DNA from 2 places in the Cupriavidus sp. CPT47-8839-RL05A genome. Region 1 is predicted to be linked to the other one. Evidence: predicted binding sites of a transcription regulator. Region 1 holds the regulator's gene; the other holds the start of a gene.
The links. The regulator FNR, encoded in region 1, switches genes on or off when oxygen is low (the NO sensors DNR and NnrR bind a similar motif). The targets are predictions, from matches to a motif close to TTGATNNNNATCAA.
Positions count from the first base shown of each region.

Region 2: a site for FNR is predicted at 3,507-3,520, ahead of AC3WVS_RS15285 (OmpW/AlkL family protein). Genes of this name have one in related genera too.

Region 1 covers NZ_JBYTEG010000015.1:73,050-79,735, reverse strand. Annotated here, with positions in the region: gene rluB (23S rRNA pseudouridine(2605) synthase RluB) at 1-63, opposite strand, end outside; gene scpB (SMC-Scp complex subunit ScpB) at 69-923, opposite strand; gene AC3WVS_RS19210 (sulfite exporter TauE/SafE family protein) at 1,492-2,250, opposite strand; gene fnr (fumarate/nitrate reduction transcriptional regulator Fnr) at 2,329-3,054, shown strand; gene AC3WVS_RS19200 (hypothetical protein) at 3,117-3,362, opposite strand; gene AC3WVS_RS19195 (hypothetical protein) at 3,359-3,568, opposite strand; gene ccoG (cytochrome c oxidase accessory protein CcoG) at 3,597-5,069, opposite strand; gene ccoP (cytochrome-c oxidase, cbb3-type subunit III) at 5,119-6,036, opposite strand; gene AC3WVS_RS19180 (cbb3-type cytochrome oxidase subunit 3) at 6,039-6,203, opposite strand; gene ccoO (cytochrome-c oxidase, cbb3-type subunit II) at 6,207-6,686, opposite strand, start outside.
Region 2 covers NZ_JBYTEG010000011.1:81,686-88,371, reverse strand. Annotated here, with positions in the region: gene AC3WVS_RS15300 (NADPH-dependent F420 reductase) at 1-632, shown strand, start outside; gene AC3WVS_RS15295 (GNAT family N-acetyltransferase) at 657-1,046, opposite strand; gene AC3WVS_RS15290 (AMP nucleosidase) at 1,234-2,721, shown strand; gene AC3WVS_RS15285 (OmpW/AlkL family protein) at 2,799-3,443, opposite strand; gene leuA (2-isopropylmalate synthase) at 3,787-5,484, opposite strand; gene AC3WVS_RS15275 (hypothetical protein) at 6,075-6,686, shown strand, end outside.

The DNA of each region.
Region 1 (6,686 bases):
GCCCGCATTGCGGGTGTCTTGCTCAACGGAATCAGACAAGATATTCACTATCGGATGTTGCATGTTGTTCAGTTCGGCACGCGCTCGTCGTGCTCGCTCGGGTGCGGCGGGGTGCCGTTGTCCGGCAAATCGCCCCGCGCCCCGTCCGGATTGGGTGCGGCTGGTTCGGTGGAAGCGGCCTCGGCGGCATCGTCGGCTGCAGCTTGCAGCGGTTGCGCGTCAAAGCCATTGGCGCCTTGGTCGACCGGGCCGGTCGTCTCGGCTTCGTTTGCGACGGATGCTTCAGCCACATCCGCTGCGTGCGCGGCGGGGTCGGCAAAAGCCTCTTCGTCGGCGCTGGCCGCCTTGTTTGCAGCCAGGTCTTCAAAATTGATGGCCTGCTGTTCCAGCAGGGTTGCCTGCGCCTGCGCCTGGGCATCTTCCAGCGGCGGCAGCTCATCCAGCGTACGCAGACCAAGATCGTCCAGGAACGCCTTGGTGGTCGCATACAGCGCCGGCCTGCCCGGCACGTCGCGGTGTCCGATCACCTCGATCCAGCTGCGGTCCTCAAGCTTCTTGATGACTTCCGTGCTGACCGTCACGCCGCGGATTTCCTCGATATCGCCGCGGGTCACCGGCTGCCGGTAGGCAATGATCGCCAGTGTTTCCATCACCGCGCGCGAATATTTTGGCGGCTTTTCAGGATTCAGCCGATCCAGGTATTCACGCATTTCCGGCCGGCTCTGGAAGCGCCAGCCGCTGGCCAGCGCCACCAGTTCCACGCCGCGCGGCCGCCAGTCCTGGCGCAGTTCATCAAGCAGCACGCGGATGGTGTCTGCGCCGACGTCGTCGTCAAACAGCCGCCGCAGATCATTGACGCGCAACGGTTCCTGCGCGCAGATCAGCGCCGTCTCGAGGACGATCTTCGCCTCTTGGGTATTCATGTTGATGGTGTGCAGCCTGTCTTTGCACCTGCTCCCGGACGGATCCGGGGCACCGGAGATTTTGGATACAGCGGTGCGAAAGCCACCGCCATCTCATTGCGCAGCTAGCCGGATACCTGCTGCATCCAAGCCGTGCACTTCCCTATCTTTGCATCGAGTTGCCGGGCGTTCCGGCAGGAGATCGTTCGCATGCCGTTATGGGCCAGCCAGCGAACCTCTTGCGTAGCGCGTCCGCACATATCGGACGTCGCTGTCAGCGAACTGAAGGCCTCGGACGCAAGAAAAACGGGTATCGGGAGCAAGGCCGGCATCGCCAACACCGCAGTGCCAGCCGGACTTTTGAACCAGATCTTTTGAACCGGATGGACTGTGGGGACGGGACGGGCATCGAAAACCTTCCGCTTCCCCTGCCCTGAACTCGCCTTCTGGTATGAAGGCCGCCTGGCGCTGCTCGTCCGCTGCTTACCGCGGCTCACAAGACGCCGCGCGATACCGCAATGTTGGCGATTGTATGGCATTCCCGCCCCCGCCTGCAACCATCATCCGTTGCCCGCGCGGCGCCGGCGCCTCAGAACACCAGGCAGAATCCATGCTCGGCCAGCGAATGTGGCAACAGCACCGCTCGCGCAATGCCAAGACCGCCGAACGCCATCACCGCCAGGCCGGCACCCAGGCGCACGCCGGGACGGCGCGACAGCGTACGCAAATAGCCCGACAGGCCGGAGAGCACCAGCAGGTTAGGCAGTGTGCCGAGCCCGAACACGCCCATCACGAGTGCGCCGGACGCCGCATTTCCCGCCAGCAGCGCCAGCGTGAGCGCCCCATAGACCATGCCGCACGGCACCAGTCCCCACGCCAGGCCCACGCCATATCGCCGCGCCAGGCCGCCGCGTGCGCGCACAAACGACGGCATGCCGCGTGCCACGCCAGCCAGCCGGCGCGCCACCGTTGCGCCGGCACGCGCCGCCAGCCGCTCCAGCCAGTCGACGGTAAAAGTGTTGCCGCGCAGCAACCGCCAGCCCGACCATAGCAGCATGACGCTGCCTGCGCCGAACAGCCAGCGCTGCACCGGCAGATAGTCCTGCTTCCACGCCGAAGCACCGACCGCGCCCAGCGCGGCCCCAAGCAGCATATAGGTCGAGATCCGGCCCAGGTGCATTATCAGCAACTCGCCCAGCCAGGCGGCACGGCTGGGCACAAGACTGATCGTGGCCGCCGCCCCGCGGCGTTGCTCCACGGCCAGCGCCACGCCGCCGCACATGGCAGCGCAGTGGACCCCGCCCAGCAAAGCCAGCAGAAAAACGCTGATCAGTACGCCAAATGTCAATTCTCACTCCCTACCACATCACATCGCACGGTAAAATGTCCTTATCGCGCCCTCGCTGCCATTTCTAGCAGGTTCCAATTGCTCACCTCCATTCCCATTACCGAGATGTCACCCCGCTGCTCCACCTGTGCGATGGGGCAGCTGTGCCTTCCGGTCGGCATGTCGCAGCAAGACCTTGCCAAGATGGACACGCTGGTTCAGGAACGCATCCGTGTGCACAAGGGTGAAACCCTGTATCGCATGGGCGATCCGCTCACCGCGGTCTATGCCGTGCGCTTTGGCACGCTCAAGACCCACGTCACCACTGAAGACGGCCGCTCGCAGATTACCGGCTTCCACCTGCCCGGCGAAATTGTCGGTCTCGACGGGCTGGGCGAGATGCAGCATGCCTCCGATGCCGCCGCGCTGGAGGACACCGAAGTCTGCGTGGTCCGCATGAGCGAGTTGCAATCGCTGTCGGCAGACCTGCCGTCGCTGCAGCAGCAGTTCCTGCGCCTGATGGGCAAGGAAATCACGCATGACCAACTGATGCTGGTCACGCTGGGCTCGATGCGCGCCGAGGAACGCCTTGCCGCCTTCCTGATCAACCTCTCTGAGCGCCTGTCGGCGCGCGGCTATTCGGCGTCCGAGTTCGTGATGCGCATGAGCCGCGAAGAGATCGGCAGCTACCTGGGCCTGAAGCTCGAAACCGTCAGCCGCCTGTTCTCTCGCTTTGCCGAAGCCGGCCTGATCCAGATTCGCCAGCGCCACGTCAAGCTCGTGGACATCGACGGCATCAAGCAACTCTACAGCCGCTCCTGCTAAGCGGCCAAGGCGCTGTCATGGCCGCATCCGGCCATGACAGCGCAGGCCTCACGGCAGCCCGCTTACTCCAGTTCGTCGGTATCGCTGAGCCGCGTCGGCATGGTGTAGAGCGTCAGTCCGCTGGACAACGCGCAGAACACCCAGGCCATCAGGAAGCCGATGGTGTAGACCGATTCGCGGGACGCTTCGATCGGCTGGCCGAAGAAGTTCAGGTCACCGGGATCCACCACCGAAAACACCGTCGCGGTCGCAAACCCAGCCATCAGGAACGCCGGCCAGAGTACCCACATCAGCCAGCGCAACCTCATGGCTGCCTCACAGCGGCAGCCTTGGGCGGCGCGGCGTCGACCTTCTCGACCACCAGGCCATGGCGCGTTGCACCCTGCACCGGCATGTCCGGATGCGTGGATGCCAGCCAGATTGTCACGCCGCACGCCACCATCGCCACCAGCGGGCCGCTCATCAACAGCCACGGCCACGGCTCCTTCCACCACGGATTGCCTTGCTGACTCATCTTGCCCCCTTCATCTTGACGACTAGCTTCACAAATCGCGCGGCACGATGAAACTGGTGGATTGCCGGATTTCGGCATGCCCCCGCTCCGTGCCTTCGCTCGTCACTGTCACGTTGATCTTGTGCGTGCCCTGCGCCGCGGCCTCGATCGGCACGCGGATCCGGATCGGCAGCAACCGGTTGGACGTCGGCGCCAGCGATTCGGCCTGCTTGTCGTATTCCACCGTCAGGTTCTTCAATTCGTCGCTGTCGGCGCGCACGCTGATCTGCATCGGCGCTTCGGTGGTGTTGATCAGCTGCAGGCGATAGACATTCTCGATCCAGCGGCCTTCCACTTCACGGCCGAGCGCACCACGGTCGCGGATGATGTCGACCTTCAGCGGCGTGCGCAGCGCGATCGAAGCCATGAACCCGGCCAGCAGTGCCACCCAGATCACGGAATAGATAACGACGCGCGGGCGCAGCAGGCGCTTGCGCGATGCCGCCGCGGACAAGCCCTTGCGCATCGCGTTTTCCGAGGTGTACCGGATCAGGCCGCGCGGATATGCCATCTTGTCCATGACCTGGTCGCAGGCGTCGATGCAGGCGCCGCAGCCGATGCACTCGTACTGCAGGCCGTCGCGGATATCGATGCCCGTCGGGCACACCTGCACGCAGATGCTGCAGTTGACGCAGTCGCCAAGCCCCGCCTTGTGGTGGTCGGTCTTGCGCGACCGGCTGCCGCGCGGCTCGCCGCGGCCGACGTCGTAGGTCACGACATAGGTATCGCGATCCACCATCACGCTCTGGAAGCGCGCATACGGGCACATGTACTTGCACACCTGCTCGCGCATGAAGCCCGCATTGCCCCAGGTGGCGAACGCGTAGAACAGCATCCAGAACGACTGCCACGGCCCCAGCGACAGGCTGAGCACCTCGCCGCCCAGTTCGCGGATCGGTGCGAAATAGCCGATGAAGGTAAAGCCGGTCCAGAGCGCAATCAGCACCCACAGGAAGTGCTTGGTCGCCTTGAGACGGAACTTGCGCAGGCTCCACGGATCGCCGTCGAGCCGGATGCGGGCGATGCGGTCGCCTTCGACCCGCCGCTCGATCCACATGAAGATCTCGGTGTAGACCGTCTGCGGACAGGCATAGCCGCAGAACAGCCGCCCCGCGATCGCCGTGAACAGGAACAGCGCCAGCGCCGAGATGACCAGCAGCACCGCCAGGTAGATGACGTCCTGCGGCCACAGCACCAGCCCGAAGATGTAGAACTTGCGCTCGCCAAGGTCAAACAGCACGGCCTGGCGGTCATTCCATTGGAGCCAGGGCGTGCCGTAGTAGATCAGCTGGGTCAGGATCACCAGCCAGACCCGCCAGCTGGAGAAGGCGCCCGTCACCGAGCGCGGGTAGATCTTGCGGCGGACCTCGTAGAGCGTTTCGTCAGAGGTCTCGCCCGGCGCAGCGGCCGACCGTTGCAGGTCGGCCGCCCGGGCCATTTCTTCGGTCCCGGGTGCGTTCATGGGCATGCTCTCCCGCGAGCTGCCAGCGCCCGCTCACATGAGTCGTCGGTCATTGCCCGGCTCCGCCCCCAGTGTTGGACAAACCCCAGACATAGGCCGTCAGCATCCGGATGCGTTCAGGCGTCAGGATCTCCTCATGCGCGGGCATGTGGTTGTTGTGGCCCTTCAGGATGGCGTCGACGATGCTGCCTTCCGAGCTGCCATACAGCCAGACGTTGTCCGCCAGGTTGGGCGCGCCGAGCGCCTGGTTGCCCTTGCCGCCGGCGCCGTGGCATGCCACGCAGGTCGTCTTGAAGGCGCCCTCGCCACGCGACGCACGGATCGGGTCCGACGACAGGCCCGACAGCGAGCGCACGTATTGCGCCACGTCGCCCGCCTGCTTGGCGTCGATGGCCGCGGCAAACGGCGGCATCACGCCATTGCGGCCCTTGGTGATGGTCTGCTGGATGATGTCGGGTTCGCCACCATAGAGCCAGTCGCTGTCCGTCAGGTTCGGGAAGCCGCGGCTGCCGCGCGCGTCCGAGCCGTGGCATTGTGCGCAGTAGTTCAGGAACAGGCGCTGGCCGATCTCGCGCGCCTGCGGATCCGCCGCTACCTGCTTGACGTCCATCTTCAGGTACTTGGCGTAGATCTCGTTCTGCATTTTCTCCTGCGCCGCGCGGTGCGCGGCAAGTTCGCCCTGCGTGGAGAACTTCAGCACGCCGGCATACGAACCCAGTCCCGGGTACAGCACCAGGTAGGCCAGGCTGAAGATGCAGGCCAGCAGGAACATCCACATCCACCAGCGCGGCAACGGGTTGTTCAGCTCGCGCAGGTCACCGTCCCAGACATGGCCGGTGTCTTCAGTGCCGCCGGCGGTCTTGGCGACCTTGCGTTGCGAGAACAGCAGCCACACGCACCAGACGATGCCGATGAGCGCGATAGCGGCAATGTAATAACTCCAGAATTCGGAAATGAAATCGCTCATGGCTAGGTGTTCCGGCTCGATGTTGTCGTGGTTTCGTCAGGCAGCGCGAACGGCAGCATGGCGGATTCCCGGTTGGCGGCCTGCCGGCCGGCGGACCAGGCCCACCAGCAGATCCCCAGGAAGACGACCATCGACACGACGGTCGCAATGGCAGTGATCATGGCCATGGCTTACTCCTTGGGTGCCGCGGCCGCGGCGGAATCCACGCGGACGTTGCGGCGGTTGGTGCCCAGGCCTTGCAGGTAGGCAACCAGCGCATCTTCTTCGGTCTTGCCCTTGAGCTCGTCCGGTGCCTTGGCGATCTCGGCATCCGTGTACGGCACGCCCAGGCGCACCAGCGCGCGCATGCGGGCCTGGATGTCGTTGGTGGGCAGCTCGGCCCTTTCCAGCCACGGGTACGATGGCATCACCGATTCCGGCACCACGTCGCGCGGATTGCGCAGGTGGATGCGCTGCCAGTCATCCGAGTAGCGCCCGCCCACGCGCGCCAGGTCGGGACCGGTGCGCTTGGAGCCCCACAGGAACGGGTGGTCGTAGACCGACTCGCCCGCCGTGGAAAAGTGGCCGTAGCGCTCGGTCTCGGCCTGCAGCGTGCGGACCTGCTGCGAGTGGCAGCCGACGCAGCCTTCACGGATATAGATATCGCGGCC
Region 2 (6,686 bases), on a different contig from region 1:
CCGCCGCGCAGCGTATCGGCGTGATCGGCTCGGGCCGCATCGGCGGCACCGTGGGCGGGCTGTGGGTCAAGGCCGGACACCCGGTCCTGTTCTCGTCGCGGCACCCGGAGGCACTCAAGCCGCTGGTCGAAGAATTGGGTACGCTGGCGCGCGCCGGCACCGTGGCCGAGGCCATTGCGTTCTCTGACGTACTGTTCCTGGCCACGCCCTACGGCGCGTTGCCGCAGCTCAGCCGCGACCATGCCGATGCCTGGCGCGGCAAGATCGTGCTCGATGCCACCAACGCCTATGAGCACCGCGATGGCCCGATCACCGAAGAGGTCAGGCGTGACGGCATCGGCATCACCACCGCGCGCTACCTGCGGGGCGCGCGCGTGGTGCGGGCCTTTAACTTCATGGGGGCGGCACAGTTTGCCAGCGAGCACCACCGGGCGGGCGGCCTGGTGGCGGTGCCCATCGCCGGCGACGACAAGGCCGCGCTCGATGTGGCCGCGCAGCTGGTGCGCGATGCGGGATTCGAACCGGTGGTGGTGGGGCCGCTGGCCAGCGCGGATCGCTTCGCTCCGGGCGGGCCGCTGTTCCGGCAGGTGGGTACGGCCGAGGAGTTCCGGCACAAGATGGGCGCCCGCTGACGCTGCGCCGGGCGCGCTGGCGGATCAGGGCCTGCGCCGCTCCATTGCCACCATCGACGGCGTAAAGCCGAGCTGGCCGAAGAATGCGGCTTCGGAGGAACGCGCCGCGCGCAGCATCCAGGTGATGTCGGGGTCGTTGCCCACGATGTGCCGCACCAGGGCGCGGCCGATGCCGCGCCGGCGGTGGCTGGGCGCGACGGCAACCATCGACAGGAAGCCGTCGCAGACGTCGTCGCACAGCGCGCGGGCAAAACCGACGATCTCGCCGTGCTCCACCGCGACGACCACGCGTTGGGAGTTGGCCACCAGCCGTGCGAATTTCTCCGGGCCGCCAACCCGGTGGGCCCAGCCGTTGGCGATCAGTAGTTGTCTGGCTGCCTCGATGTCGTCGGGCAACAGGTTACGGATTTCCATCGGCGGCTCTCCCAGTAAAGCGTGTACGGCCCCTCGCCGCCCCTTGCCACCAGGGGCGCCGCGAGTCGAGAACGGCACGGGAACCCGTGCCGCGCAATTGGCGGAGTGTAGCGAGCGGGCGCGGGCGCGTCAATTTGGCTTCCGGCGGGGTCGGGTGCTGCTCACGCCGGCGCGCCGGCGCGGTATCATGGCCTCCATGAACGCCCCCGTCTTTTCCTCCGCACATCCGGCCGACCAGCTTGCCGAGTTCACCGACGCGGATGCGGCGATCGCGCGCATCCGCGACATCTACGAAGCTTCTGTCGGCGCCGTGCGCGCGCGCTTCGATGCCTTCGCCAGCGGCAAGCCGCTGCCCTCGGCCGCGCATGCGTGCTATCCGTACCTGGGCATCTCGGTCAACATCGAGACCATGGTCACCGACAGCCGGCCGTCCTGGGGCACGGTGGCCTACCCGGGCGTTTATGGCACCACCGTGACTCGCCCCGACCTGCTGGCGGACTACTACCGCGACCAGATCGAGCGGCTGATGCGCTATCACCGCGTGCCGGTGGTGGTGGGGCTGAGCCGGCGCCCGATCCCGCTGCCGTTCGTGATCGAGGCTTCGACCACCGACATCAGCTACACCCAGGCGCGCGAGCTGGAGGCATCGTTCGTGCTGCCCGAGCTGAGCCGCATCGACGACGGCATCGCCAACGGCACCTATGAGCCGATCCCGGGCGAGGCCTGGCCGCTGTCGCTGTTCCCGGCCGAGCGCGTGGACCTGGCCCTGCAGCGGCTGTACCACTACACCGGCACGGCACCGCAGCATTTCCAGCGCTTCGTGCTGTTCACCAACTACCAGCGCTATGTCGACGAGTTTGTCGAGCTGGGCCGGGGCCTGATGGCCAGCAGCGACGGCGGCGGCTACACCCGCTTTGTCGAACCCGGCGACGTGATGCAGGAACTGGGCGGCGCGGAACCCGACGACGCCTCGCGCCCGCGCGCGCTGCCGCAGATGCCGGCCTATCACCTGGTGCGCGAAGACAAGCTGGGGGTGACGCTGGTCAATATCGGCGTGGGACCGTCCAACGCCAAGACTATGACCGACCACCTGGCCGTGCTGCGCCCGCATTGCTGGCTGATGGTGGGCCACTGCGGCGGCCTGCGCCGCTCGCAGCAGCTCGGCGACTACGTGCTGGCGCACGCCTATGTGCGCGACGACCACGTGCTCGACCACGACCTGCCGCCGTGGGTGCCGGTGCCGCCAATCGCCGAGATCCAGGTGGCCCTGCAGGAGGCCGTTGCGCGCGTGACCGGGCTGTCCGGCAACGAGATGAAGACCCGCATGCGCACCGGCACGGTGGTCTCGACCGATGACCGCAACTGGGAGCTGAAGTCCAAGTCGCTGTATGCGCGCTTCAACCAGTCGCGCGCGATTGCCATCGATATGGAAAGCGCGGCGGTGGCGGCCAACGGCTTCCGGCTGCGCGTGCCCTATGGCACGTTGCTGTGCGTGTCGGACAAGCCGCTGCATGGCGAGCTCAAGCTGCGCGGCATGGCCAACGCCTTCTATCGCCAGCGTGTCAGCCAGCATATGACCATCGGGCTGGAGGCGATCCGCATCCTGCGTGAGAACGGAGTCGAGCAGCTGCATTCGCGCAAGCTGCGCAGCTTTGATGAGCCGGCGTTCCGGTAGGTCGGCACCCGCGCTCATCCGGAAAAGCAGAAGGCCGGCGCCTGATTGGCGCCGGCCTTTTGCATGGCACTGCAGGATCAGAAGCGATACCCCACCCCGATGCTGAACAGCCACGGATCCAGGTTCACCTTGGACACCTTGACATCGCCGGCCTTCACATCGCTCGACAGCCAGATCTTCTTGATGTCGGCGTTGAGGAACCAGTTCTTGGTCAGCTTGTAGTCCATGCCGATCTGCAGGGCCGGGCCCACGCTCCAGCTATCGAGCTGCAGCGCGTTGTTGGCAATGTTCTCGCCCCAGATGCGGGTGAAGTTCAGGCCCGCGCCGACATACGGGCGGAAGGTGCCGTTGGGGATGAAGTGGTACTGCACCAGCAGCGTCGGCGGCAGATGCTTGAAGGTGCCGACCTTGTTGCCGTCCAGGTAGACGTTCTGCTTCTGCGGCACGGTCAGGACCAGTTCGGCGGCGATGTTCGGCGTGAAGAAGTAGGTGACGTCGAACTCGGGAATCCACTTGTTGTTGACCGTGATGCGGTCCGAGGGGCCGACGCCGCCGACAGGGTCGGAGCTGTTGGCCATGTCGAGATAGGTGCCGCGCAGGCGCACCATCCAGTTGCCCTGCGCATCGTCCGCGGCGGCGGCAGGGGTGGCGAAGGCGCCCAGCATGGCGCAGGCGGCGATGGCGGAACAGGTGACCCGGGTGCGAAGAGAGAGTGTTTTCATGAGGTTCTGCTTGGTCTGGTATCAAATCCGGACCCAGTTTGGCCGAGCAGGTCGGGCTGGGCTTTGACCCAAAACAAGTAGCAGGGAACGGGGCCGGCGCGCGTGGCGCAGGCGCTACAGCGAGGAAGGCGCCGCGGTGCCAGTTGCGCCGGCGCTTCTAAACACATGCGGAATTATTCGTGGCGCGGTGCGATGCTGCCCCTTACGCTGTGCGAAAGATCCGAGCACGCATGCAGCGTGTGCGGATCGGCACCGAGCATGTCGTGGGCGTCCGCAAGGGCGTCTTTCCGGGTGTGCCCCGTGGGGGCGGGGCACACCGGTTTTCTTGCGGCGGCTTGCGGTGTCAGGCCTCGGCGGCCTCGGCGGACTGCGGGGCCTGCGCCGCGCCAAAGCCGGCCTGCAGGTGCCGGTTCACGCCCGAGATCACCGCGCGCAGCGACGCCGTGACCAGGTTGGCGTCGATGCCGGCGCCGAACCCTGTCGGCGAATCGCCCACGCGCACTTCCACATAGCAGGCCGCGCGCGCATCCGCGCCGGCGGTCATCGCATGCTCGTGGTAATCCATCACGCGCACCGGCAAGTCCAGCGCATTGACGAAGGCATCGATGGGCCCGTTGCCGGTGCCGCGCACGCTGCACGGCTTGCCGTCGCGCACCATCTGCACTTCGATCTCCGTGGCGCCGCCGCTGTCAGATACCAGCTGGTGCGATACATAGCGCAGCGGTGTCTGCTGCGCGAGGTACTTGCGCTGGAACAAACCATAAAGATCCTCGGCACTCGCCTCGAGCCCGGTGTCGTCGGTCATGGCCTGCACCGCGCGGCTGAATTCGATCTGCAGGCGGCGCGGCATGTAGATGCCATGCACCTGCTCCAGCAGGTAGGCCATGCCGCCCTTGCCGGACTGGCTGTTGACGCGGATCACCGCGTCATAGCTGCGGCCCAGGTCGGCCGGGTCGATCGGCAGGTAGGGCACTTCCCAGATGCCGTCCGGCTGCTGCTGTGCAAAGCCCTTGCGGATCGCATCCTGGTGCGAGCCCGAGAACGCGGTGAACACCAGGTCGCCCACATACGGGTGGCGCGGATGCACCGGCAGCTGGTTGCAGTGCTCAACGCACTGGCGCACTGCGTCGATATCGGAGAAGTCCAACCCGGGTGCCACGCCCTGCGTATAGAGGTTGAGCGCCAGCGTCACCAGGTCGACATTGCCGGTGCGCTCGCCGTTGCCGAACAGGCAGCCTTCGACGCGGTCCGCGCCCGCCATCAGCGCCAGCTCCGCGGCGGCCACCGCGGTGCCGCGGTCGTTGTGCGGGTGCACTGACAGCGCGATGTGTTCGCGCCGTTCCAGGCGGCGGTGCATCCATTCGACCTGGTCGGCGAACACGTTGGGCGTGCTGCATTCGACCGTGGTCGGCAGGTTCAGGATCATCGGCCGGTCCGGGCCGGCCTGCCAGGCGGCAGAGACGGCGTTGCTGACTTCCAGCGAGAAGTCGAGCTCGGCCAGGCTGAAAGTCTCGGGCGAGTACTCATAGGTCCATGCCGTGCCAGGCATGGCATCGGTCAGCGACCTGATCAGGCGCGTGCCCGAGACCGCGACCTCCTTGATCTCTTCACGCGAGGCATTGAAGACGATGCGCCGCCAGGCCGGCGCGATCGGGTTGTACAGGTGCACCGTGGCCCGCGCTGCGCCGCGCACGGACTCGACGGTGCGGCGGATCAGGTCTTCGCGCGATTGCGTCAGCACCACGATGTTGACGTCTTCGGGGATGCGCTGCTGCTCGATCAGCATGCGCACGAAGTCGAAATCGGTCTGCGAGGCGGCGGGGAACGCCACTTCAATTTCCTTCAGGCCGATTTTCACCAGCTGCTCGAAGAAGCGCAGCTTGCGCGCCGGGTTCATCGGCTCGATCAGGGCCTGGTTGCCGTCGCGCAGGTCGGTGCTCATCCAGCGCGGTGCGCGCGTGATGGTGCGGGCGGGCCAGGTGCGGTCAGGGATGTCGACGGTGGTGGCGGGCTGGTACTTGGTGGCGGGATTGCCGAGCATACGGGGTCTCCTTCCTCGCTAAGGGAAGTAAAGGAAAAACGGAAAAAACGGTGGCGAAAGGCTGCCGAACTGCCACGGGGCACTAGGCCCGGCAACCGGTCGATAGGCTTAGCAGTAGCGAGGAAGCGCGCAGGGCGCGGCCCGATGCCAGGGCAGCCAGCACGCGCGCGCGGGCAGCGATGCGGGACGCATCGGCAGCCTGGCTGAGTGTGCTGGTGTAACGGTTCATCGTGCCTGGAGGAGGAGGGCCGGGGCCGCTCGTGGTTGGTGCGCATCCGGCAGGAGCCGGATGACTGGCAAAGGTTAGTCGACAAGGCCGGCCCCGGTCAAGCGTGGGGAGCGCCGGGTGCGAACGTGGCCCGATCGGGGGACTGCCATGCGCGGGTTTGCGCCAAACGGCTGGGGCCAGGATGCGGCCGGGACCCTGCCGGTCATGTTTGCCTCGCCTGAATGGCGGTACCGCTGCGCTGAAAGGATGAACCACGCGCATGCTCTGTGCGCTACGCCTCAGTCCTCTGGCCGGTATTGCGCTGGCACCTTTGTGCTTAGGCTGGTAGCGCGGGAAAAAACACATGACTGGGGGGAACATCATGAGACTGAGAACGTGGGCATCCTGGCTGGCGGGCGCTGCCATGGCGATGCTGCTGGCAGCTTGCGGTGGCGGCGGCGGTTCGAGCACGCCCACCACGCCAAACGCAGGCGGTTCCACGCCGCTGACCTATACGGTGAAGATGAGCGTGACCTCGGGCGAGGTCGGCGTCGGCCGCACGATCACCATCAGCGCGCTGGCAGTGGACAGCAACGGCGTCGACGTCTCCGGCAACACCACCTTCAACTGGACCAGTGCCGACAGCGGCATTGCCACCGTGGAGCCGAGTGCCACCACGCCGGCCAGCGCCGTGGTCAAGGGTATTGCAACCGGGACGACCACTGTCCAGGTGGTGGCGAGCGTCAAGGGCGCCGACAACACCACGGTGCAGCTGCCCGCGCAATCCGCCACCATCACCGTGGTGCCGGCCTCGGCGCTGAGCTACAGCCTGTCGATCCCGAACAGCAGCCTGTCGATGAGCGACGGGCAGGAGCTGCCGGTCAAGGTATCGCTGGTCGATAGCAACGGCGCCGATGTATCTGCCAGCGTCAACAGCTGGGCATGGTCCAGCAGCGGCTCCGCGGTCCAGGTCACGGCCAGCCAGAACAGCGCC